DNA from 3 places in the Bacteroides faecis genome. Region 3 is predicted to be linked to each of the others. Evidence: riboswitches for the same ligand, from Rfam matches in the RefSeq annotation. Region 3 holds a riboswitch; each other region holds the start of a gene.
The links. A riboswitch is a leader RNA that binds a small molecule or an ion and turns the genes downstream of it on or off. The one in region 3 is predicted to bind cobalamin.

Region 1 (7,932 bases), 720 kb from region 3:
TTGTCAGAAGACGACGTGGTGAAAGAACGGGATATGAAAAGTCTGAGGAACGGACAATACTCATTGTTCTAAAACTTACCTCTTTCACCCTTGAGTTTAAGGCATAAAAAAAGGCTATCTATCCCAGACAGCCAATCTTTTGTTAACCTTAAATCTAATACTATGAAAAACACAGTACAAAGATACGGACTTTCTGCATATCTCCAAATTTTAAAGCCCAAACAGGATATCTTATAACATGGTTTAATAGAATAAGAAGCGCATTAACAAATAAGCAGTCAGGCATTAACATTTAACAGTCTTCTTAAATATTTAGTCAATAAAACTAAGTTAGATGCAAAAGTTTTCGAATCTGCTATCGATTACTATTAAAGATGGTTTACAGTGCATAACAAATTCATTTATTATCTGTTATTTAACCGAAGATAACCATCTAATTTCCATTATATGAACAGATTTGAAAATAAAGTAGTCGTCATCACCGGTGCTGCCGGCGGTATTGGCGAAGCAACGACACGTCGTATCGTCTCCGAGGGAGGCAAAGTAGTCATTGCCGATTATTCGAAAGAGAGAGCCGATGAGCTTGCTGCCGAACTCACCCAATCAGGAGCCGACGTACGTTCTGTATATTTCTCTGCTACAGAGCTCCAGAGCTGTAAAGAATTGATTGACTTCGCAATGAAAGAATACGGGCAGGTGGACGTGCTAATTAATAATGTAGGCGGAACCGACCCCAAACGTGATTTGAACATTGAGAAACTGGACATCGATTATTTCGATGAAGCCTTTCACCTGAATCTTTGTTGTACCATGTATCTCTCGCAACAAGTCATTCCCATCATGACAGCCCATGGCGGCGGAAATATCCTGAACGTAGCTTCTATCAGCGGAATAACAGCCGATGCAAACGGAACACTCTACGGAGCCAGCAAGGCCGGTGTTATCAACCTGACCAAATATATCGCTACCCAAATGGGAAAGAAAAATATCCGTTGCAATGCCGTAGCCCCCGGTCTGGTGCTCACTCCCGCTGCTGTGAACAATCTCAATGAAGACGTCCGCAATATCTTTTTAGGTCAATGTGCCACTCCTTATCTGGGAGAACCGGAAGACGTTGCAGCCACCATTGCATTTCTGGCCTCCAACGATGCACGATACATCACCGGACAAACGATTGTGGTAGACGGTGGACTGACCATTCATAATCCTACAGTCGAACTATCATAAAGTCTCTCTGACAGAAAACATCAAGACGGTACATTCTGCTTCTCACGGCAATGTACCGTCTTTTGTCTGCACTTCTATCAGACGATCACCCGCCCCTCAAAAAAACGTATTTACCGAATTAACGAATAAAAAATATATTTTTCCCACGATGTTACCGACAGGATAGATTTGGCGTATTAGAAAAAGCCCAAGAAGTAATTATTGGCAATTAAGCAGTCGTTTTGTTCAACAAATGCTAACTTTACAACGTTTTTAAATATAAAGAACGAATAGCATGATTGTTAAAACATTACTAGATACAGACCTCTATAAGTTTACCACCTCGTATGCTTATATTAAATTGTTTCCCTATGCAATGGGTACTTTCAGTTTCAATGATAGAAATGAAACCGAATATACGGAAGAGTTCCTGGAAACCCTCAAAGGCGAATTTCATAAACTGAGCCGGTTGAGGCTTACGGAAGATGAGCTGAACTATATGACACGCAACTGCCGGTTTCTTCCACGAGTTTATTGGGAATGGCTTTCATCTTTCCGCTTCGACCCGGAGAAGATCGCTATCCATCTGGACGAAGCCGGTCATCTACACATTGAAGTGAGTGATTTCCTGTATAAAGTCACGCTATACGAAGTCCCTCTGCTCGCCATTGTATCCGAGATTAAGAATCGGTTCACCGGTAATGTAGCCGATATGGGCGAGATACTCTGCAAGCTATCAGAAAAGGTTGAATTATCCAATCAGCACCAACTACGTTTCTCGGAATTCGGCACACGCAGACGGTTTTCCATCGACGTACAGGAAACAGTCATCAAAAGGCTGAATGAAACGGCCCGGTATTGTACGGGAACTTCCAACTGTTATTTCGCGATGAAGTACGGCATGAAAATGATGGGAACACATCCGCATGAATGGTTCATGTTTCACGGGGCTCAATTCGGATACAAACATGCCAACTATATGGCACTCGAAAACTGGGTAAATGTCTATGACGGCGATTTAGGCATTGCGCTTTCGGATACATACACTTCCGGTATATTTCTTAGTAACCTCAGTCGTAAGCAGGCTAAACTTTTTGATGGTGTCCGGTGCGATTCGGGAAATGAATTTGATTTTACCGATAAGCTGGTAGCCCGTTACAAAGAGTTGGGCATTGATTCAACCACCAAGACAATAGTCTTCAGCAATGCGCTCGACTTCACTAAAGCGCTCGACATACAAGATTACTGCAAAGGCAAGATCCGTTGTTCTTTCGGAATCGGCACCAATCTCACCAATGATACCGGATTCACTCCTTCCAATATCGTCATGAAACTGACACAATGCAAGATGAATGTCAACCAAGAATGGAGAGAGTGTATCAAACTCTCGGATGATGCCGGAAAGCATACCGGTAGCCCTGAGGAAGTACAAGCCTGTCTATATGAATTGAGGCTGACCGGAAATCAATGATTACCCGGATTTTCGGACTTACTTAACAAAAGAGTGCCAAAGCCCTGCAAACGTATAAGCATAAAAAAAGGAGCAACGCCTTGCTCCAACCTTTTGTTAACCTTAAATCTAATACTATGAAAAACACAGTGCAAAGATACGGACTTTTAGCATATCCGCAAATTATCCAAATAAAAAAGCATGTTTCATAACATGATTTAAAACTTTCAGAGGGAAATACTCCCTCTTATTAATACTTTTTCAAGATTTAAACTCCCTCACGGCTCTTCCCAGTCTTTCCAAAGACAGTTCGCCGGATTGCCTCCACAACTGTTCCCCTTTTCTGAGAAGGATAAATGTAGGAGTAGATTCTATCGTATAGAAATTAGCCAGTTCGCTTTCTTCATCTACGTCGACCTGCACCACTTCAACTATACCTTCCATTTCTCTTTTGAACTCCTTTACCAAAGGTTCCATGCGTTTGCAATGAGGGCACCACGTTGCATAAAATTCTGCCATTACCCAGTCGTCACCGGCTAGTTTCTCCTTGTTTCTTGCCTCACGGGCTATTTTCTTTTCTTTCATGATTGATTCTCCTTTTTTAAATTAATGATTGGAAGTCTCAACAACATAAAAGAAGGAAGGTTTAGGAGATAAACATTAATACACAGAGATTTAGTTCTATTGGAAAACTAAAAAAGGAGTTCAAAGAGCCCGGTTAAGTCTGTTTGTATTTACCGGTCAGCTCTCCCTATCCAACCGGATAGCCTATGTACACCGAAGGAAATCATTGCACAAAAATGAAACTTTCGTGCAAAAAAAAGATATTCTATTCAATATTTATTTATCTTTGCCCCCCGAAATGGTTCGGAATCCGTATCCAACGGACGATGATTAAAAGGGAATCGGGTGTAAATCCCGGACAGTCCCGCTGCTGTGAAGTTCTATTAAATGTCTTATAAGTGAACTAATTTTACGCCACTGATGTTAATTCGGGAAGGCAAATAAGACAAGAGTCAGTCAGAAGACCTGCCACTTCGCGTAAAAGCGTTCTTGCACCTCGTGGATTAGGAGTAAAGAACATCATTTGTTAAGCCCCAAATCAAGAAAATACTGTGTTTTCATCAGGTGGAGTATGTCCGTCAGATGGGAAGACATTAAATAAGTATGTACTTAAATGAAAGAAGTATGATAAAAAAAATCTTAGTAGCCAATCGCGGTGAAATCGCCGTAAGGGTGATGCGTTCCTGCAGGGAAATGGAGATAACGAGCATTGCTATCTTCTCCGAAGCAGACCGGACCGCGAAGCACGTGCTCTACGCAGACGAAGCATATTGTGTAGGACCGGCAGCATCCAAAGAGAGTTATCTGAATATAGACAAAATCATCGAAGTGGCCAAAGCGAGTCACGCCGACGCTATCCATCCGGGTTACGGCTTCCTTTCCGAAAACGCCACTTTCGCCCGTCGATGCCAGGAAGAAGGCATCATCTTTATCGGCCCCAATCCGGAAACAATGGAAGCGATGGGAGATAAAATTTCCGCCCGCATAAAAATGATAGAAGCAGGAGTCCCTGTAGTTCCCGGTACACAAGAGAATCTGAAGAGCGTAGAAGAAGCTGTAGAACTTTGCAACAAGATCGGCTATCCGGTGATGCTGAAAGCTTCTATGGGTGGCGGTGGAAAAGGTATGCGCCTCATCCACAGTGCCGAAGAAGTAGAAGAAGCATATACGACTGCCAAGAGCGAATCCTTGTCTTCTTTCGGTGACGACACGGTTTATCTGGAGAAATTCGTCGAAGAGCCTCACCATATCGAGTTTCAGGTATTGGGTGACAAACACGGAAATGTCATTCACCTTTGCGAACGTGAATGTTCCGTTCAACGCCGCAATCAGAAGATTGTAGAAGAAACTCCTTCGGTTTTTGTCACTCCGGAATTGCGCAAAGATATGGGAGAGAAAGCGGTAGCTGCGGCAAAAGCTGTCAACTATATCGGTGCGGGAACAATCGAGTTCCTGGTAGACAAACACCGTAACTACTACTTCCTTGAAATGAATACCCGCCTGCAGGTGGAACATCCGATAACAGAACAGGTAGTGGGCGTCGACTTAGTAAAAGAGCAGATCAAGGTAGCCGACGGACAAGTACTGCAGTTGAAGCAGAAAGATATTCAGCAACGCGGACACGCTATCGAATGTCGTATTTGTGCCGAAGATACAGAAATGAACTTCATGCCAAGCCCGGGAATCATCAAGCAGATTACAGAACCGAACGGTATCGGTGTACGCATCGACAGCTATGTATACGAGGGTTATGAGATACCTATTTACTACGACCCGATGATCGGCAAACTGATAGTATGGGCCACCAGCCGCGAATATGCCATCGAACGGATGCGCCGCGTGCTCCACGAATATAAACTCACCGGAGTGAAAAACAACATCAGCTACCTGCGTGCCATCATGGATACTCCCGACTTTGTAGAAGGTCATTACGATACCGGATTCATCGCCAAGAACGGCGAATACCTGCAACAGTGCATCATGCGCACCAGCGAACGCTCCGAAAACGTAGCTCTGATTGCCGCATATATGGACTATCTGATGAATCTTGAAGAGAATAACAGCGGCATGGCAACCGACAACCGCCCCATCAGCAAGTGGAAAGAGTTCGGATTGCACAAAGGTGTGTTGAGAATCTAACGTTAACAAAGAATATTCAATTATGGAAATTCATATAGGAAACCGTGTGGCCGAAGTGGAACTGGTCAGCAAGGAAGATAATAAAGTGGTGCTTACCATCGACGGAAAGACATTTGAAGCAGATGTCGTAATGGCCGAAAACGGTACTTGCAACATTCTGATGGATGGCCGCAGTTCGAACGCGCAACTGATTCGCCGCGAGAATGGTAAAAACTACAAGGTAAATACCCACTATAGCAGTTTCAATGTAGAGATAGTGGACAGCCAGGCGAAATACCTGCGCATGCGCAAGAAAGGCGAAGAGGAACAAAACGACTGCATCACCTCTCCGATGCCGGGCAAGGTGGTGAAAATACCCGTAACGGTCGGTCAGGAAATGAAAGCCGGAGACACCGCCATCGTGATTGAGGCCATGAAGATGCAAAGTAACTATAAAGTATCTTCAGACTGCCGCATCAAAGAAATTCTGGTTCAGGAAGGTGATAACATCACCGGTGAGCAGACATTAATAACATTAGAACCGATTGCATAATATTTAGAACGGATTGCATTATGGAAGAAAAGAATAACGCATATGCCACGTTTGAAGAACGTGACCGCATCGCCTCTCTTGGCGGAGGTGTGGAAAAGATAGAGAAGCAACACGAAAGCGGCAAGATGACTGCCCGCGAACGTATCGAGATGTTGCTCGATAAAGGTACTTTTGTAGAACTGGACAAACTGATGGTTCACCGCTGTACCAACTACGGTATGGATAAAAATAAGATTCCGGGAGACGGTATCGTATCTGGTTACGGAAAGATTGACGGTCGCCAGGTATTTGTTTATGCATATGATTTTACGGTATATGGCGGTTCGCTGTCAGCTTCCAATGCCAAGAAAATCGTAAAAGTGCAGCAGCTGGCGTTGAAGAACGGTGCTCCGATTATTGCGCTGAACGATTCGGGTGGCGCGCGTATTCAGGAAGGTATCGAAAGTCTTTCGGGATATGCCGATATTTTCTATCAGAACACGATGGCAAGCGGAGTGATTCCGCAGATTTCCGCCATTCTCGGTCCCTGCGCTGGAGGTGCCTGCTACTCTCCTGCCCTTACCGACTTCATCTTTATGGTGAAGGAAAAGAGCCATATGTTCGTTACAGGTCCGGACGTGGTAAAAACGGTGATTCACGAAGAGGTAAGCAAAGAAGAACTGGGCGGTGCGATGACTCACAGCAGCAAGAGTGGTGTAACGCACTTTATGTGCAACACAGAAGAAGAATTGCTGATGAGCATCCGCGAACTTCTTTCATTCCTGCCTCAGAATAATATGGATGAAACGAAAAAACAGAACTGTACGGACGAAGTGAACCGCGAAGACGCCACTTTAGATACGATAGTACCTGCCGATCCGAATGTGCCGTATGACATGAAGGACATTATCGAACGAGTGGTAGACGACAGCTATTTCTTCGAAGTAATGCCCAACTTTGCAAAGAATATCATCATTGGTTTTGCACGCCTTGCAGGCCGTTCGGTAGGTATCGTTGCCAATCAGCCAGCCTATCTTGCCGGAGTGCTCGATATCGATGCCAGTGATAAGGCAAGCCGCTTCATCCGCTTCTGCGACTGCTTCAACATACCTTTGATCACCTTTGAAGATGTTCCGGGATTCCTGCCGGGATATACACAGGAAAACAACGGAATCATCCGCCACGGTGCTAAAATCGTATATGCATTTGCCGAAGCTACCGTACCCAAACTGACAGTCATTACCCGCAAAGCCTATGGCGGCGCTTACATCGTAATGAACTCCAAGCAGACAGGTGCCGACGTAAACTTTGCTTATCCAAGTGCGGAAATTGCAGTGATGGGTGCCGACGGCGCAATCAATATCCTGTTCCGCAAGGCAGATGCAGAAACGAAAGCTAAAGAACTGGAGGCATATAAAGAAAAGTTTGCCACCCCGTATCAGGCTGCCGAACTGGGATTCATTGATGAAATCATCTATCCGAGACAGACTCGCAAACGCCTGATACAGGCTTTGGAGATGACGGAAAACAAGATGCAGACCAATCCGCCCAAAAAGCACGGTAACATGCCTTTATAACATCCCGATAAGGTACTTTTGAAGGTACCGGAAATGATACGGACTTACATAGATTCTACTATAAATAATAAGGCATATTATTTCAGAATCTTTGTAAGTCCGTTCTTATTTCCCTTCTCTTATTTCATTCTTCATTTTCAAATAGTTCCAGGATCAGTTTCAACCGTTGAAACACTTTGTTTCATGCCTTGGAACAAACTGTTTCAAGCAATGAAACAAAGTGTTTCATACAGCGAAACAAAGTGTTTCAAGCGCTTGAAACTTTTTGAAACACCTGTCGATAGAATTGAACGAACCGCACCATCCGGTCAGGTTGACCGGATCTGTTGCTTCAATTCACCTGTTCTTTCAGAAGGCTTGAACCATTTATCGGTCAATAATATATGAAGTCTCAGCTATTAACGTCTGATTTATCAGTTATTAATAGCCGGGACGTCAATCATTAATAGTTGACACATCAAGTATTAACACATTATAAATCAACA
Region 2 (7,932 bases), 1.0 Mb from region 3:
GCAGCTGCAGTTGCAAATGGGCGACCGTGTCACCATCGTTGGTACCGAGCTTGCCGTTGCTCATGCCGAGAAAGTACTGGGTAACTCAATGAAGCGCCTGAATCACCCTAATCTGATTCCTATTTTTATAGGTATCGCATTGGGTTGTATTCTGGGTAGTATTCCTTTTGCCTTCCCGGGTATTCCCCAACCGGTGAAACTGGGACTGGCAGGTGGTCCGCTCATCGTCTCTATTCTGATCAGCCGTTTCGGACCGAAATATAAGTTGATTACTTACACTACCATAAGCGCCAACCTGATGCTCCGTGAAATCGGTATTTCCATCTTCCTCGCTTGTGTAGGTCTGGGAGCAGGAGAAGGATTCGTAGATACCATCATTCATGGCGGAGGATATATATGGGTGGGTTACGGAGTTATCATCACCATTCTGCCTCTTCTGATTACGGGATTGGTAGGACGTTATTACTGCAAGCTGAATTACTTCACGTTAATCGGTGTTCTGGCAGGCTCTACCACTAACCCGCCGGCACTGGCATACTCCAATGACCTCACTTCCTGCGATGCACCAGCCGTAGGTTATGCTACAGTCTATCCGCTTACCATGTTTCTGCGGGTGCTGACGGCACAATTATTGATTCTATCGTTGGGATAGCTTTGCTAACGATCTATTCCGTCACGCGACAATACGCCTTGTTTATAATAATGCTTTACTTCCCGCATTTCGGTGACAAGATCGGCTATATCAATCAACTCCTGCGGTGCATAGCGTCCGGTAATAACGACCTCCGTTTCCGGACGCTTGCTACGCAACAGTTGTAACGCATCATCCAGTTCCAATAAACCTAAAAAGAGGGCAATGGTCAATTCATCCAATATAACGACTGCATATTCTCCGGAAAGCAGAACATCCCTGCATTTTGTCAACCCTTCGTGTGCCGCACGGATATCTGCTTCCGTAGCTTCACGGGTCAGCATACATCCGTTGCCGAACTGTTCTATCGAAATCCGGTCGAACTTTTCAACCATACGGGTTTCATTGTATTTCATGCTTTTGACAAACTGCCCGATGAATACGCTTTTACCTGCACAAAGGGCACGGACTGCCAGGCCGAATGCTGCCGTCGTCTTTCCTTTTCCATCACCCGTATAAATATGAATGTATCCTTTTTCCATCTGATTTTCCTCTGAATGATTAATAACCGCAGTACAAAAATAAACTATATCTTTGTGATATGAAAACAAGAGAAGACTATATTGCTGAAGACTTTACCGCTACCATTCCCGTTGCCGAATACATGGCAAACTATCGGGATGCCGAAAAATTTATCGGATTCTGCCGGCAATGCACCCGCTATAACACTTATTGGGCATGTCCTCCATTCTCATTCAATGTAGATCATTACCTTTCCCAATGCCAAACAGCTTTGATTATCGGGACGAAAATAACTCCTCTACATCCGGAAAGAATTACAGATGTTATCTCTTTCGGTAAAGAAATGATGGAGACTGAACGGAAACGGACAGATGAATTACTGCTGGAAATGGAAAAAACGTATAAAGGACGTGCATTCTTTCCCGTCTCTTGCCTGCTCTGCCCCACATGTACACGCACAGAAGGAAAACCTTGCCTATATCCCGAACGGGTACGTCCGTCACTGGAAGCCTGTGGGTTCGATATAGGTAAAACAGCATCCGAACTACTACATATTGAATTAAAATGGGGAGATAAAGACAGGATGCCGGAATACTTACTGTTAGTAAGCGGAATATTCGGAGATATACAAAAAGACCTGTAAACGATTCAATATCAGAACAAACAAAAATTCTTTTGATAAAACAAACAAGATATTAACAAAACTTTATACCTTTGTAGCGTTAAGGTTTCCGAAAACAGTGGACATACTGTTAAGGAATGAAAAGGGAATGCCGTGCAAACCGGCAACAGAACCTGCTGCTGTAAATCTTGGCTCTGCCTGTCAGAGCAAAACTGCAACTTGAAACCACTGGGTTCACAAACCTGGGAAGGTGTTGTCAGAAGAGATGAGTCAGAAGACCTGCCTTGATGCTCTGATTTACACCTGCGGGATTTCGGGTTACGGTCAAATAGAAAATAAGCATTTATATTTTATTTGATATAGATATTAGTGTCCCCGTTTGTGTAGATTATAGCTATCTAAACAAACGGGGATTTTTTGTTTAATATCAAATAATTTACATTTATGAGAAAGCAAATGCGTTTCTGGGCAGTCAGACTGATGACCTTCGCCCTTTTTAGTATTCTAATTGCAGGATGTTACAACGACGATGAGTTATGGGATGAAGTGAAGGGGATAAAAACCGAACTCTCTCAGTTAAAAGAAAACCTCAGCAATCTTCAGACAATCGTTTCGGCTTACGAGAATGCCAAGTTTATCACCAACTATGAAGAAACGGACGAAGGTATAAAGATTACTTTCAGCGACAATAAAACGATTATCGTCAAACACGGAGAAAAGGGAGCAGATGCCCCTGTAATCGGAGTGAAGGCAGAAGATGGAATCTATTACTGGACAATCACCGCAAACGGAGAAACCCAATTTCTGCTTGTAGACGGACAAAAACTCCGCGTAACCGGAGCAGCACCACAACTAAGTGTTGATACTGACGGATACTGGACAGTAGATGGAGAACGGCTCAAAGATACGACTGGAAAAGACGTAAAGGCCAACGAGTCCTTCTTTCAGTCAGTGATCCCTTCAGAAATGGAAGTTGTCTTTACTCTGACAAATGGAACCAGTTTCAGCATACCTACCACCAAAGGAGTAAACAGTTTCTCTTTCGTGAAACCGACCGACGGACGTCCTTACTACGTTTTCAACTTCAACGAAAAGAAAACTCTTTCACTGAATATGGACAAAATAATCAGCGTAGATTTCTTGAAGAAACCAGAAGGGTGGACATTCACTCTCAACAAAAATGCAAAAACACTAACAGTAAAAGCTCCTGCTTATACCGACCAATCCTACAATGGAGGTATTGTAACTCTGGTAGGTATCCACGAGAATGGGAATACGATGTTTGCTTCCATCGAAGTATGTGCTTCTATTGACTTTACTGATACAAAAGGTACTTTCGTAGTCTGTGAAGGCAATATGAGTAGTGCCAATGGAACGATCTATTTTTATGATAAAAACGGAGTTGAATACAGCAACGTTTTCGAAAATGCCAATAATGGTATGGAAATAGGAAATGTAGTTCAGGACATGTATATGGCAAACGATAAGATTTATATAATTACTCAAAATGGCAGCGGTCAGGGAGGAGCCGGACGTTTCGTGGTATGTGATGCCCATACGTTTAAAATGGAATACGCTGATCCTTTGGTAATCATGACTCCGGAAGGTAAATCTACGTGGCCTCAACACTTAGTAGTAGTCAGCCCGACACGTGCATACGTTCAATATTCAGAATCGGGTATGGAAGCCACTTCAGGTATCGCCGCACTGACTTTGAGCGATGGAGCTGTAAAAGTAGAACCAACAGTCGACGGAAGCTTCGGTGCATTTACTGTAGCAGGTGCTACTAAAGGCCGCATGGTTTATTCTCGCGGCAAGGTGTATGCGGGATGCGGACAGAAAGTAATTATCATCGATCCTGCCACTGATCAGATTATCAAATCAATCCCATTCGAAGGACATCAGATTAAGGGTATCGCCAAAGGCGCAGACGGAAATATCTATTGCCCGCTCGCCGCAACTTACACAGGAAGCCTTTACAGCCCGACATTCACCTCTTCTCCTAAAATGGTAGCGCTTGACCATGATGGCAATGTACTCTCCGAAACGGATATGCCGGATGAGATCGAACTTCCAATCGCAAGTTGGTCACCTTCTGTCGGCTTCTGTGCAAGTTTCACCCAGCCCAACTTATACTTTGTGGATACAGACGCATTCAACGCAACCAGTGCCACTCGCTACAACTATACTACACAGAGCTTCGACGTAAACTTCCTGAAATCCAGCATAACGATTTATGGTATTATGGGTATTCACCCTACTACGGAAGAATATTGGGTAGGACAGTCCACCTATGTAAATAGTGATATATATGTATATGATATTTCAAGTGGCACTCCAACGGAGAAGTCTCACTTCAAATATAACAGCCAACGCGGAGCCAGCCCGGCAGGAATCGATTTTGTATACCGGTTCTCTGACGAATGGATCAATAAATAGCAGAAAGAAGGAGGTTGTGTCAAAACGCTGGCACAACCTTTTTTTATGCACAAAGCCCAGACTTTCACAAGCCCGGGCTTTGTTATTACCCAAAGTTTTTATATCTTTAGGCATAAAGTTTTTCGTTATGGCAAAGTTACATTTTCGTCCTTACATTCCCAACCAAACAGTTCTTTTTCCCGGAAGAATTGATGAAAACATAGCAGCGAACGATCCGGTTCGCATAGTTAATACTGTTGTTGATAATCTCAATCTTGACAATTTCAAGAAGCTTTATAAAGCAACCGGTCGTTGTCCTTATCATCCTAAAATGATGCTTAAGGTGATTATCTACGCCTACATGAACAATATCTATTCGTGCCGCAAAATAGAGAAGCTTCTCCTACGTGATATTCATTATATCTGGCTTTCCGGTAATGAACATCCGGATTTTATTACCATCAACCGTTTTCGAAACCGTGTAAAAGAGGAAATAAATACCGTATTCACACAGTTGGTTCTTGTCCTTGCCGACAAAGGTTTCATCAGCCTTGACGTAGAGTATATCGACGGTACCAAGATTGAGTCCAAAGCCAACAAATATACTTTTGTCTGGCGCAAGACAGTCGAAAAGAACCGTACAAAGCTGATGGATAAGATCCGCATTCTCCTGGAGCAGGTGGATGAAGTCATAGCCCAAGAGAACTCCATGAAAGATACACCCGTAGAGTTCACTCCCGCCATGCTCTCAGATATAGTGAATGAACTTAAAGAGGTGCTGGAACACCAGCCTGTAACAAAGGACAAGGAACAAAAGAAGGTCATCCGGGAAAAGAAGAAACAGGTCCGGGAACTTGAGGAGTACCGTGACAAGTTGATAGAATACGACAACCATCTTGATACTCTTGGAGAACGCAACTCCTACTCCAAGACCGATCCTGATGCCACCTTCATGCGCATGAAAGAAGACGCCATGAGAAACGGACAGACCAAACCCGGATATAATCTGCAAATAGGTACCGAGAACCAATTCCTCATAGACTTCCGACTGTTTCCCAACCCAACCGACACACTGACCCTCATACCTTTCTTCCACTCCTTTGAGCAACGCTATAACCGCTTACCAACTGTCGGTGTGGCAGACTCCGGTTACGGCTCGGAAGAAAATTATCGGTTCATGCAAGATAATGGGATAGAAGCCTTTGTCAAGTACAACTACTTCCATAAAGAACAGCGTCCCCGTTATACCCCCAATCCATTCCATGCGGAGAGTCTCCATTACAATGCGGGGGAGGATTATTACGTTTGTCCTATGGGGCAGCACATGAACCGTATAGGAACTAGACATGACAAAACAGCAAGCGGATACATCACCGAAAGTGCCCGATATAAAGCACAAAGATGTGAAGGGTGTCCTTTGTGTGGCAGTTGCTTTAAAGCTCGGGGGAACCGTATGATAGAAGTCAACCACCGGTTAAACCAATACAAACGGCAGGCACGGGAAAGGTTACTCTCGGAAGAAGGCATCAGGCATAGGGGAAGGCGATGTATAGAACCGGAAGCAGTTTTGGGACAAATGAAACACAACATGGCATACAAAAGGTTCCGGCATGTGGGAGAAGACAAGGTTACAATGGACTTTGCCTTCTTTGCTATAGCTTTTAATATCAAAAAGATGTGTACAAAACTACTAAAAGCAGGAAAGAGAAGGAGTGCACACACTATATTTATCTTTATCAGACCACGTGTGACTCAAAATACGACGAATATTAAGCCTTATTACCTAATTACTGAAAAAATAGTCGCATAGACAAAAAAGAGGAACGACTATTTTATATTAAAAAAAGAAGGGGATGTGCCTTAGTTTTGACACAGCCCCCTTTTCATACCTCTACCTTTGCACCCGTTTTAATTATAAAAGGTAGAAAGTCATGAAAGACAGCATTGATTTTGGCAGCATGGACATATCCACGCTATTCCGTAAGTTATTGGTACCGACGGTACTCGGGATGGTTTTCTCTGCGATATTCGTTATTACGGATGGAATATTCGTAGGAAAAGGAATCGGTAGCGACGCACTGGCCGCCGTCAATATCACAGCCCCTCTTTTTATGATTGCCGCCGGAATCGGACTGATGTTCGGAGTCGGAGGATCGGTTGTCGCCTCCATTCACCTATCGCAGGGTAAACGTAAGGCAGCCAATATCAATATCACTCAGGCACTTGTCTTTTCTGCGATTCTTATACTCATCATGTCTGCTTTGTGTTTCTATTTCGTAGAGCCATTGGGACGCTTCTTGGGCAGTTCGGATAAATTGTTGCCGTATGTAATAGAATACATATCGTGGTATGTACCCTTCCTCGTATTCTATGAAATTTTAAATATAGGCATGTTCTATATCCGCTTGGACGGTTCGCCCAACTATGTCATGATGTGCAATGCCACAGCAGCTATTCTCAACATCCTGTTAGATTATATCTTCATCTTCGAATTTGGCTGGGGAATGATGGGCGCTGCCTTCGCCACCAGCCTGGGCACCGTAGTAGGAGGATTGATGACACTCGTCTATCTCATGCACTACTCTCATGACCTTCGCTTATACCGAATCAAACTAAGCAGAAAAAGTCTGCGAATGACTTTCCGTAACATAGGATATATGGTAAAATTAGGAAATTCGGCCTTTGTCAGCGAAGCGTCCATTGCCTGTATGATGTTCCTCGGCAACTATGTCTTTATCCGGAATCTGGGAGAAGACGGGGTAGCTGCCTTCAGTATTGTCTGTTACTTTTTCCCCATCATATTTATGGTATATAATGCGATTGCACAATCTGCCCAGCCGATTATCAGCTATAACTTCGGAGCCGGACAGCCGGAACGTGTACGGAAGGCACTGCGTCTTTCGCTGCGTACAGCTTTGATTTGCGGAATCTGCTTTTTCATACTCACAACGCTATGTTGCCGGAACATAGTCGCACTGTTTATAGACCGCAGCTATTCCGCCTTTGACATTGCAGTAAACGGCATTCCCTATTTTGGCATCGGCTTCATCTTCTTTGCTATTAATATGATAGGAATCGGCTATTACCAAAGTATTGAACGGGGACAGAGAGCTACTATCATTACCCTTCTTCGAGGTGTCGTATTTATGCTGATCGGTTTCTTTGTTCTTCCGCCCATTCTCGGTGTGCCGGGCATCTGGCTGGCTGTTCCGTCGGCAGAGTTATTGACGACACTCTATATTATCGGAATTTATTTCAAAGATCGCTTCATTGTCCGCCGACGATAAGTATCTTTGCACTATGGAAACATTCATCAAAAAGCTTTGCAGCAGATACAAAGTATCGGAAGCCGATGTGCAGTCCTTACTGGATTGCATGGAAGAAGTACACTTCAAAAAAAGAGAACTGATTGTACGAGAAGGGACAAAGAATAGTAACCTTTACTTTATACGGAATGGAATCTGGCGGGCATATTACCACAAAGACGGAGAAGAAACAACCATCTGGTTCGCTTCGGACGGAGAGGCTGCCTTCTCCGTCTGGGGATATGTAGACAACGCCTATTCGCTGGTAAATATTCAGGCAATGTGTGACAGCGTGGCTTACTGTATCTCCCGCGCTGCCCTGAATCAGTTGTTTTCCTCATCTATCGGGCTTGCCAACCTGGGACTCCGACTCATGGATCATCAATTCCTACAACAAGAGAACTGGCTCATAAACCCCGGAAGTCCACGGGCCA
Region 3 (7,932 bases):
CTTGATATTGCTAAGTGATTTAAGATCAATACGATGTATACCGTCTCCTGTCACTAAAGCATATTGATCGTTCAGAATGGTCAGACCGTTCAGGTTGGCACCTACTATAGCAGAATTTTCATAATAAAGCGTTTTGGCATCAACGACAAAGAACTGATCTTTATTCGATGTACTGGTCTTTACCAGAACGTAGAACTTGCCATTGTAATTACTGATATTTGCATTGTCATAACTACCCATCCCTAAAGTTTTTCCGGCGTTCAGAGAGGAATAGCAATCCTTGTAGGTAACCTTCTTTTCCGTATCGTAGAAGTTGAATGTTCCGTCAGCCAGGTAAAAGAAACCTTTGGAAAAGTCATGGTTGGAACGAAAACTTGTATTCATTTCTACTTTTCCATACTTATTTGTGATAACACAGGTCAGATCTGCCCGACATGGATTATCGACCTGATAAGTAAATGTTTGTTCGGTAGAGATCTCTTTTCCATTGAGAAGCCATGAATATGTAGCGTCTTCGGGATTAAGTAATTCCGGAGTGATTTCTAATGTTTCTCCTAGTTCCAGCACCTGGTCTTCGGTTGGGAATGTCCCTTTTAATACGTTTGGATAGTTTGCCAGATTGCCAAGATGCAGATCATCGCAATTGTCGTCATTACAGGCAGTAAATCCTACTGCAATACATGCTATTAATAAAGTTGTATATAACTTATTCATCTTGTTTCTAAGTTTTGCTATTAATTAAAAATAAAGGTAGCGGGGAAGTAGTAACCGTCGTAGGTTATTTCTGAAATCTTTTCTCCTGTTGTGGCATTGAATCGGACTATGAGATTTTTGTTATATTCGCTGGTCAGATACATTGCAAGCAATTCATTTGTTTGGGGATTTACACGGATACCTGCACCATAAAATCCATAACCGTCTTTGGTGTAAGTGGTGAGCGCTTCTGTAGGAGCAGGATTGTCAAACGTTGCCCGGTAGATTTTTCCTCCTGCGATATAGTAGAATGTGCCGTCTGAGGTTCCGCAGAAAGTCGCTTCTCTGTAGGCACCGAAAGAGGAGGACTCATAACTCGCATGTATCGGAGCTTTTTCGATAGTAAAGTCCGGCTTGATTTTTACTAAATTATTCTCACCATTAGTACTTTCGACTGTATAGAGATTGCCGTCCTTACATTCTACAAAACGAGTACCACCCGAGGTGGATACATCTATATTCTCGTAAGGAAATTGGTTCTTCCAATCATACTGAGATAGATCTCCGCACAAGGTTTTAATATCTATCTTATAAATCTTCTGGCCTTTTACGTTGAGCAGCAGTTTATCTTGATAAACAATTCCGCTACCGCAACCTCCCCAAGTACTGCCGGTGGAGATTCTTATTGCTTCAAATGTGTTTAAATCTATGCGGTAGAAGTCGCCGTTTGCCGTTACAACAGCATATTGATCGTTGACTGGTATAAATTCGTAGGCTTGGCGTCCGCTAGGTAACAATAGTCCTATGCTTTTTTCTGCATATAGAGTTTTAGGGTCTACGATTACTAACTGATTGTTTTGCTTGGAGCAGACGTATAACTTGCCATTCCACAAAGTGCCCGATTGTGATGTTACTCCTAATTCATCGCCGAAGTTCTGATTCTTGTAGCACCAATGCTCGATGCTGTTGTTGTCGTAGTTGTAGTATGAAATGCTTCCTGACCCATGTCCATACCAGCCCTCGTTAATAATGAAGCATCCTTTGGAGTAGTCAGCTCCCCGAACGGTCACTTTGTTTTCTAACGTAACTTTTCCCAGATCATTACTAAGTTCCAGGATAACTTTTGAACGTGACGGACGTTCGGCATTGAATGTGAATGAAGGGTCTGTAGACATGTCTTCTCCATTCTGATACCACTGGTAATATATATCCAGCGGACTGCTTGCTTTGGGGGAGTATACATATTTCTCTCCGACATTAAGTGTTAGATCTTCTTCCGGGAATGTACCGGCTTTTAAGGCAGGCAGGCCTTGTAGTTTTTCCAAGTGGTCGAGGTCACAGTCGTCTGTAGAACAAGACGCAATTACGAATGCCGCAGTTAAGAACAAAAGCGGCTTGAACAGTTGTTTTAAATTCATATTTTATTTATTTGATTAAGAGAATATTATATCACATGATATATAATGGATTTGCTTGTATGAGTAAATGGTTGATTGCATGACGTATATGGAGCTTTCATGACTTTCTGCTGATCGTAGAAAGTCATGGGATAGCGTTGGAGATGATGTAAACTTAAATATCTTTCCATATTAGCTAAATTCTTTTATTCATAAAAATGTCCGGGCGAAATCGCTTCGACCGGACATACATAATAAACTTGGCAGAGTTTATTAGTTTGTGCATACTTTCTCTGAATCAAAATGGTGAATGAAATGATAGACGAAGGTCCGGTTCATTAGATTCAACGCTTTTTCCTCGAAAGCAGTGAAACGAAATTACATGGCAGGTCTTCTGACTTATTCCTGTTGTGGGCGCCTTCCCGGATTTATTCTTTCCAGTGGCTGAGAGTGAATTGCTCACAACATTATTTTATTGGAACTTACAGCAGCGGGACTGTTCAGGATTTACACCTGATTCCCTTTTAATTGCTTCCCTCGTGTGAGGGGGCGCAAACCAATGCGGTGCAAAGATAGAGAGTTTATTTGTTTTCTGCAAGGAGGTGTTCTTTTTCTTTCATCTTGATACGAAAGAAAAAGGAATGCTCAAAGAACTGCCTCCGCCTAACGCTGAACAAACGAGGCGGGGAGACTTTGCGGTGTGGTGGCGGAGGTGTTATTGGGCGTGTATGTTTTTTATTGGGCGTTCGTCATTAAATATTCTTCTATAGCTTGTGCGGTGGCGTCTTTGAGCAGGACGGTTTTCTCCTTGTTTAGGAGGTATAGGGTTGGGATGGCTTTGAGGTCATATAGTTGTTGCTCTTTTATTGCAAATTTCTTGTCGTAGCCGTTGATCCATTCTTTGGGGAATTCGCTGAGGTGTTTTCTCCATTCGTCGAGTTCTTCGTCGGGATAGACGGAGAGGAGGATGAGTTTCTTTTCTTTTAGGAGTTGGTTGATAAAGGGGGCGTTTTTCAGTCCTTCTATTGTTTCGGTGCAGGCATGGCAGCCGGGGTTGTTGATGAATAATAAGATGTAATCGGCTTTCAGTTGATGCAGATTGCCTTGGGCGCCGGAGGCAAGGGTGTAGGTGAAATTCAGAGCTTTGGTACCGATACGGTTTTTCTGTGCCAGTTGCAGGCGGGCTTGAGGACGTATCTTTTCTGTTTTGTCGAGTATGGGCGAGGCTATCATGGCTTCCAGTACGGGAATGTAGTATTCTTCATTGCGCATTGGAGAGTTCGGGTCGTACAGATATTTATCCGCGAGGTCGGTGAAGTAAGCGAATACTTTCTTATCTGCGTTGCTGCGGTCAATCATTTTGCGCATTGCTTCGTGTGCAGTTTCGAGTGGTACGTGGTTTAGCAGGTCGCAATAGTCTGCCCATGCTTGTTCGGTGACTTCCGGGTGATGGATATAATTGGTGTCGGCAAAGTTAACGTTGTCCCAATAGTGCTTTACAAGAAAGTCGGCACGTTGTTCCGGTGCGGTCAGCATGGGTGGGATGGTGGGCAAGGTAAATGATTTGATGGTATCTTGTGGAGTTTCACTTTTGCTCTGACTTGAGGCGTTACCGCTTTTGCAGGCGCATAGGAGAAGGAAACATAAAGCTAACAGGTAATTTATATTCGTTTTCATAATTCACGGTTTTTATATTGGACTTGTATCTAAACACGGAAGACAAAGATAATCCCCTTTTTATTTTAATCAAAGTATTCTCCTTTTTTTCTGTTCTTCTTTTAGGAAAGACGGGAGATGAATGGGGCTGCGAGAGGATTTTTTCTGAGGGCTTCTAGGGGGAAGAATGGAGGGGGATGATGTGCTATTTTTAAGATATTCATCACAAATGTTCGTTGGAAAATGATTCAACCAGAGAAGGAATTGCATAAATCAATGCAATAATATACGGGATTGTGCATAGTATTGCATGTTAGGAGGGATAATATACACATTTTACAAGCAATGTAAGGTGGCTTAGGTCGGTGTGTAAAGCGAGTTTCCTCGGTGAGTAAGGTTGGTCTCCTCGGTGGGCAACTTAATTTAGGTCGGTGGGCAAGTGGTAGCAGCCGAATTTATAGCTTTGGTCAAGCTGGTTGGCGCTTGTCGGATGATCGGAAGGAAGTGATAAAAGGATTGTCGGGAAGATGTGACGAGGATGAAAAGAAAGGAATATCGGCGAGACTCTTTCTTTAGGACAGGAAAATCCCATTATGTGTAAATAATGGGATTTGATTGTTGCCGAATGGAGGCGTTTTTTCGTTTATCTCTGTACGACGGATGAATAAATCGCTTTCTTGCCTATTTGAATATTCCTTTTTGAAGAATGGTCGATTTTTATGCAGATCGCGTGACCATCCTATTGAGGAGGAATAAGAATAGTATGGAGATTATTTCTCTTTCGCCAATGTGAAAACAAATTCCAGACCACCACCTTGGTTGTTCTTGGCTGAGATGTTGCCGCCGTGTATGATCACGGCATTCTTTACAATGGCCAATCCCAGTCCTGTGCCGCCAAGTTTGCGTGAGCGGCCTTTGTCTACCCGGTAGAAGCGTTCGAAGAGGCGGTTCAGATGTTCCGGCGATACCCCTATCCCTGTATCTGCAAAGCTGAAATAATAGTAATTCTCGTCTTCACGGAAACAGTTGATGTTGATTTGTATATTCGATCCTGCGTAGGCGATGGCATTGTCCATCAGGTTACGGAAGATGGAATAGAGCAATGAGTAGTTACCTTTTATCTGAATACCTTTCTTGAGTGAATCGATAACGGTGATATGCTTTTCTTCCAGTTCCAGTGAAACTTCGTTGATGATGTTTCCTACCAGTACGCTGATGTCCACTCGTTCCATATCTATCATGTTGGCGGCTTCGTCCATACGGGTTAGTACGGATATGTCACGTAGCAGACGGCTGAGGCGGTTGCTCTGTGCATAGCAGCGTTCGAGGAAAGTGTTCATCTTCTCGCGGGAGATGTTTTCGTTGTTGACAATCGTTTCCAGATATCCTTGGATACTGCTTACCGGCGTTTTCAGTTCGTGGGCGATATTTTGTGTCAGCTGGCGTTTCAGTCTTACTTGTTCTTCTTCCTGGGTAACGTCGTTGATGGATATCTCGAAACTGGCATCTTGGAAAATGATACATTCTACGATAAAGTTTCGTCCGTTCTTGTTGATGGTGACAGACATACGTTTTTCGTCTTTTCCCCGTGAACGTTGTTGCTGGTTTTTGTTGATGAAGTTGATGATCTCTTTCAGTTCGCTGATAGCGAAAACTTCTTCTGTCGTTTCCAGGTTAGAGTCTGAGATCAGGTTACTGTATTGGGTAAAGAGATTGTTGACCAGAATCTCCTTCTTATCTTTAGTGAATATACCCAGTCCTTCGTGTGAAATCTGAAGGTGGGTAATCAGCTTTTCGCGTTCGATGTAAAGAGCTTCCTTGGTTTCATGCAGACGTCTGTAGATCTGGATAATGTGCTGCGAAATCTCGCCCAGCTCGTTGTGGGGAAAAGCGGATTGCATTGCCATTTCAATCGGTTCGTTCCGGTCGGCACGCATGGCAAATTCGCGTAACTGGCTGATAGAAGTGCCCAGTTTATTCGTGAATTTGTAGAAGATGATGATAAGCAGCAAAGATATGGCAGCTGTAAACCAAAGGTAATGCGGGTCTGCTTGCAGGTTATTGATCAGACTTACATTATAAGGTAGTGCCGAACGGATCATATAATCTCCGTAGCGTGTGGCGGAGTAAAAATAAGGCAATCCGGTAGTTTCAGAAGTACGACGTACATCGAATCCGTTACCCTCTTTCAGGGCTTTCTGCACTTCCGGGCGATTGAGATGGCTCTCTAGTGGCTGATTCTGATTCTTATAACTGTCATAGATCACATTTCCCTGCAGATCGATCAGTGTGACACGTAAGTCTTGTAGCGCATGCTCACGAATATATTTGCTTGTGACTTCTTCGATAGCTGCGCTATTATTCAGGCGTTCATACAGTCGGCTGTTATAATCTTGTAACTGCGTATTCAGTAACTCGATTTTATATTCTCTTTCACGCTGATACTGGTAGGCTATAAAGCAGATGGCGAATACCAGAAACAACGAAATGACCGAAAGGAAAAGCTTCCGGCTGAAAGAAAGGAAATGTTTTTGGGTGACAGGTAGGTTCATAATCGTTTATTATTCTGCTTCAAAGCAATATCCATATCCCAGGCGGGTGACAATACATTTGCCATATTCGCCTATCTTTTTCCGCAGGCGGGTGATATTTACGTCGATGGTACGGTCGAGTACGTAGACTTCATCACTCCAGATGCGGGCAAGAATATCTTCGCGTGAGAATACACGTCCTTTGTTCTGTACCAATAGAAGCAGTATCTCAAATTCTTTTTTAGTCAGCGGTACTTCTTCGTCATCTATGCTCACCTTTTTCTTGGTGATGTCAATCACGAGTGACTGGTAGACAAGTCGTTCGGGCACTTTTTCCGTTTCCGTTGTGGCTGTGCGTCTCAATACAGCTTTCACGCGGGCGATGACTTCACGCAGGGAGAAGGGTTTCGAGATATAGTCGTCTGCTCCCAGGTTGAATCCGGTCACAGTATCATTTTCTGTGTCTTTCGCCGTGATGAAGATGATAGGCACCATAGCCGTCTTTTTGTCCTTCTTCAGCATGTTCGCCATTTTGAATCCGGAGATTTCTCCCATCATCACGTCCAGGAGAATCAGGTGGTAACTGCTGATGTCCATTTTCAGCGCTTCTTCGGCAGAGTTAGCGGTATCCACCTCGTAACCTTCATTCTCAAGATTAAATTTCAGGATCTCACAGAGGTCTTCTTCATCGTCGACAACTAAAATACGGTAATCGTTCATAAGATATATGTATTAATGTGATATGACAAAGTTAAGTTTTTATTTTATTCCGGGACAAAGATGAGGAGATTTTGTTACGGGCGGATGAAACAAATGTTACAATCATATTACATTCGACGGAAAGTGGCAAGTGAGAGGGGATTTAAAAGATTTTGTTGAATACCCAAGTAAAAAACGGTTGTTATTTGTTATCTTTGTTAGCGATATAAGGTAATAATACATATATTAAGGATATAGATAATGATAAGAATAGATCTGAAACGCTATAGACGCGAAATCATAGGAGCAGTCATTGTGCTCCTTATTTTAATTGGGGGAATATCAGTCTTTAAATATTCTGCTTTTAATTCAGGTTTCGAGATAGTAGATGATTTGGGAGGGAATATCTTTCCGTCGGCTATTTTGTCGGTAGCGACCACAGATGCTCAGGTTATTACTCCTACCGATTCTATGTATCTGGGAAATCCGAAGTCATGTATTGCCATCCGCGTAAAGTCGCGGACAGCTTACAGCAGGGTCCGGATTGAAGTTGCCGAAACTCCGTTTTTCTCACGTTCCGTATCGGAATTCGTACTGAATAAACCAAGAACAGAATATACCATTTATCCGGATATCATCTGGAATTATGAAGCATTGAAGAATAATGTGCAGGCGGAACCGGTGAGCGTGGCGGTAAAAGTAGAAATGAATGGAAAAGATATGGGGCAGCGGGTGCGTACATTTTCAGTACGTAGCGTCAATGAGTGCCTGTTGGGATATGTAGCCAATGGAACGAAGTTCTATGATACCAGCATTTTCTTTGCGGCCTATGTGAATGAAGAGAATCCGATGATCGACCAGCTACTGCGTGAAGCCTTGAATACTCGTATTGTAAACCGCTTTCTGGGCTATCAAAGTACGGCAAAAGGAGCAGTAGACAAGCAGGTATATGCCCT

Region 1: it holds a riboswitch for cobalamin, as region 3 does, so the genes downstream of both, accC (acetyl-CoA carboxylase biotin carboxylase subunit) here and K6V30_RS20690 (DUF5074 domain-containing protein) in region 3, are expected to answer to the same signal.
Region 2: it holds a riboswitch for cobalamin, as region 3 does, so the genes downstream of both, K6V30_RS24990 (DUF5074 domain-containing protein) here and K6V30_RS20690 (DUF5074 domain-containing protein) in region 3, are expected to answer to the same signal.

The regions. Positions count from the first base shown of each region.
Region 1 covers NZ_CP081916.1:5,959,885-5,967,816, forward strand. The annotation lists gene K6V30_RS23855 (DUF1848 domain-containing protein) at 1-72, shown strand, start outside; gene hdhA (7alpha-hydroxysteroid dehydrogenase) at 448-1,227, shown strand; gene pncB (nicotinate phosphoribosyltransferase) at 1,502-2,677, shown strand; gene K6V30_RS23870 (thioredoxin family protein) at 2,918-3,241, opposite strand; cobalamin riboswitch at 3,503-3,707, shown strand; gene accC (acetyl-CoA carboxylase biotin carboxylase subunit) at 3,845-5,359, shown strand; gene K6V30_RS23880 (acyl-CoA carboxylase biotin carboxyl carrier protein subunit) at 5,382-5,891, shown strand; gene K6V30_RS23885 (acyl-CoA carboxylase subunit beta) at 5,912-7,447, shown strand.
Region 2 covers NZ_CP081916.1:6,238,659-6,246,590, forward strand. The annotation lists gene K6V30_RS24975 (putative transporter) at 1-652, shown strand, start outside; gene cobO (cob(I)yrinic acid a,c-diamide adenosyltransferase) at 658-1,197, opposite strand; gene K6V30_RS24985 (DUF2284 domain-containing protein) at 1,233-1,796, shown strand; cobalamin riboswitch at 1,862-2,076, shown strand; gene K6V30_RS24990 (DUF5074 domain-containing protein) at 2,220-4,214, shown strand; gene K6V30_RS24995 (IS1182-like element ISBthe2 family transposase) at 4,342-6,003, shown strand; gene K6V30_RS25000 (MATE family efflux transporter) at 6,125-7,480, shown strand; gene K6V30_RS25005 (Crp/Fnr family transcriptional regulator) at 7,494-7,932, shown strand, end outside.
Region 3 covers NZ_CP081916.1:5,238,712-5,246,643, reverse strand. The annotation lists gene K6V30_RS20695 (DUF5074 domain-containing protein) at 1-714, opposite strand, end outside; gene K6V30_RS20690 (DUF5074 domain-containing protein) at 735-2,111, opposite strand; cobalamin riboswitch at 2,458-2,666, opposite strand; gene K6V30_RS20685 (DUF5106 domain-containing protein) at 2,826-3,767, opposite strand; gene K6V30_RS20680 (sensor histidine kinase) at 4,517-6,298, opposite strand; gene K6V30_RS20675 (response regulator transcription factor) at 6,308-6,997, opposite strand; gene K6V30_RS20670 (hypothetical protein) at 7,238-7,932, shown strand, end outside.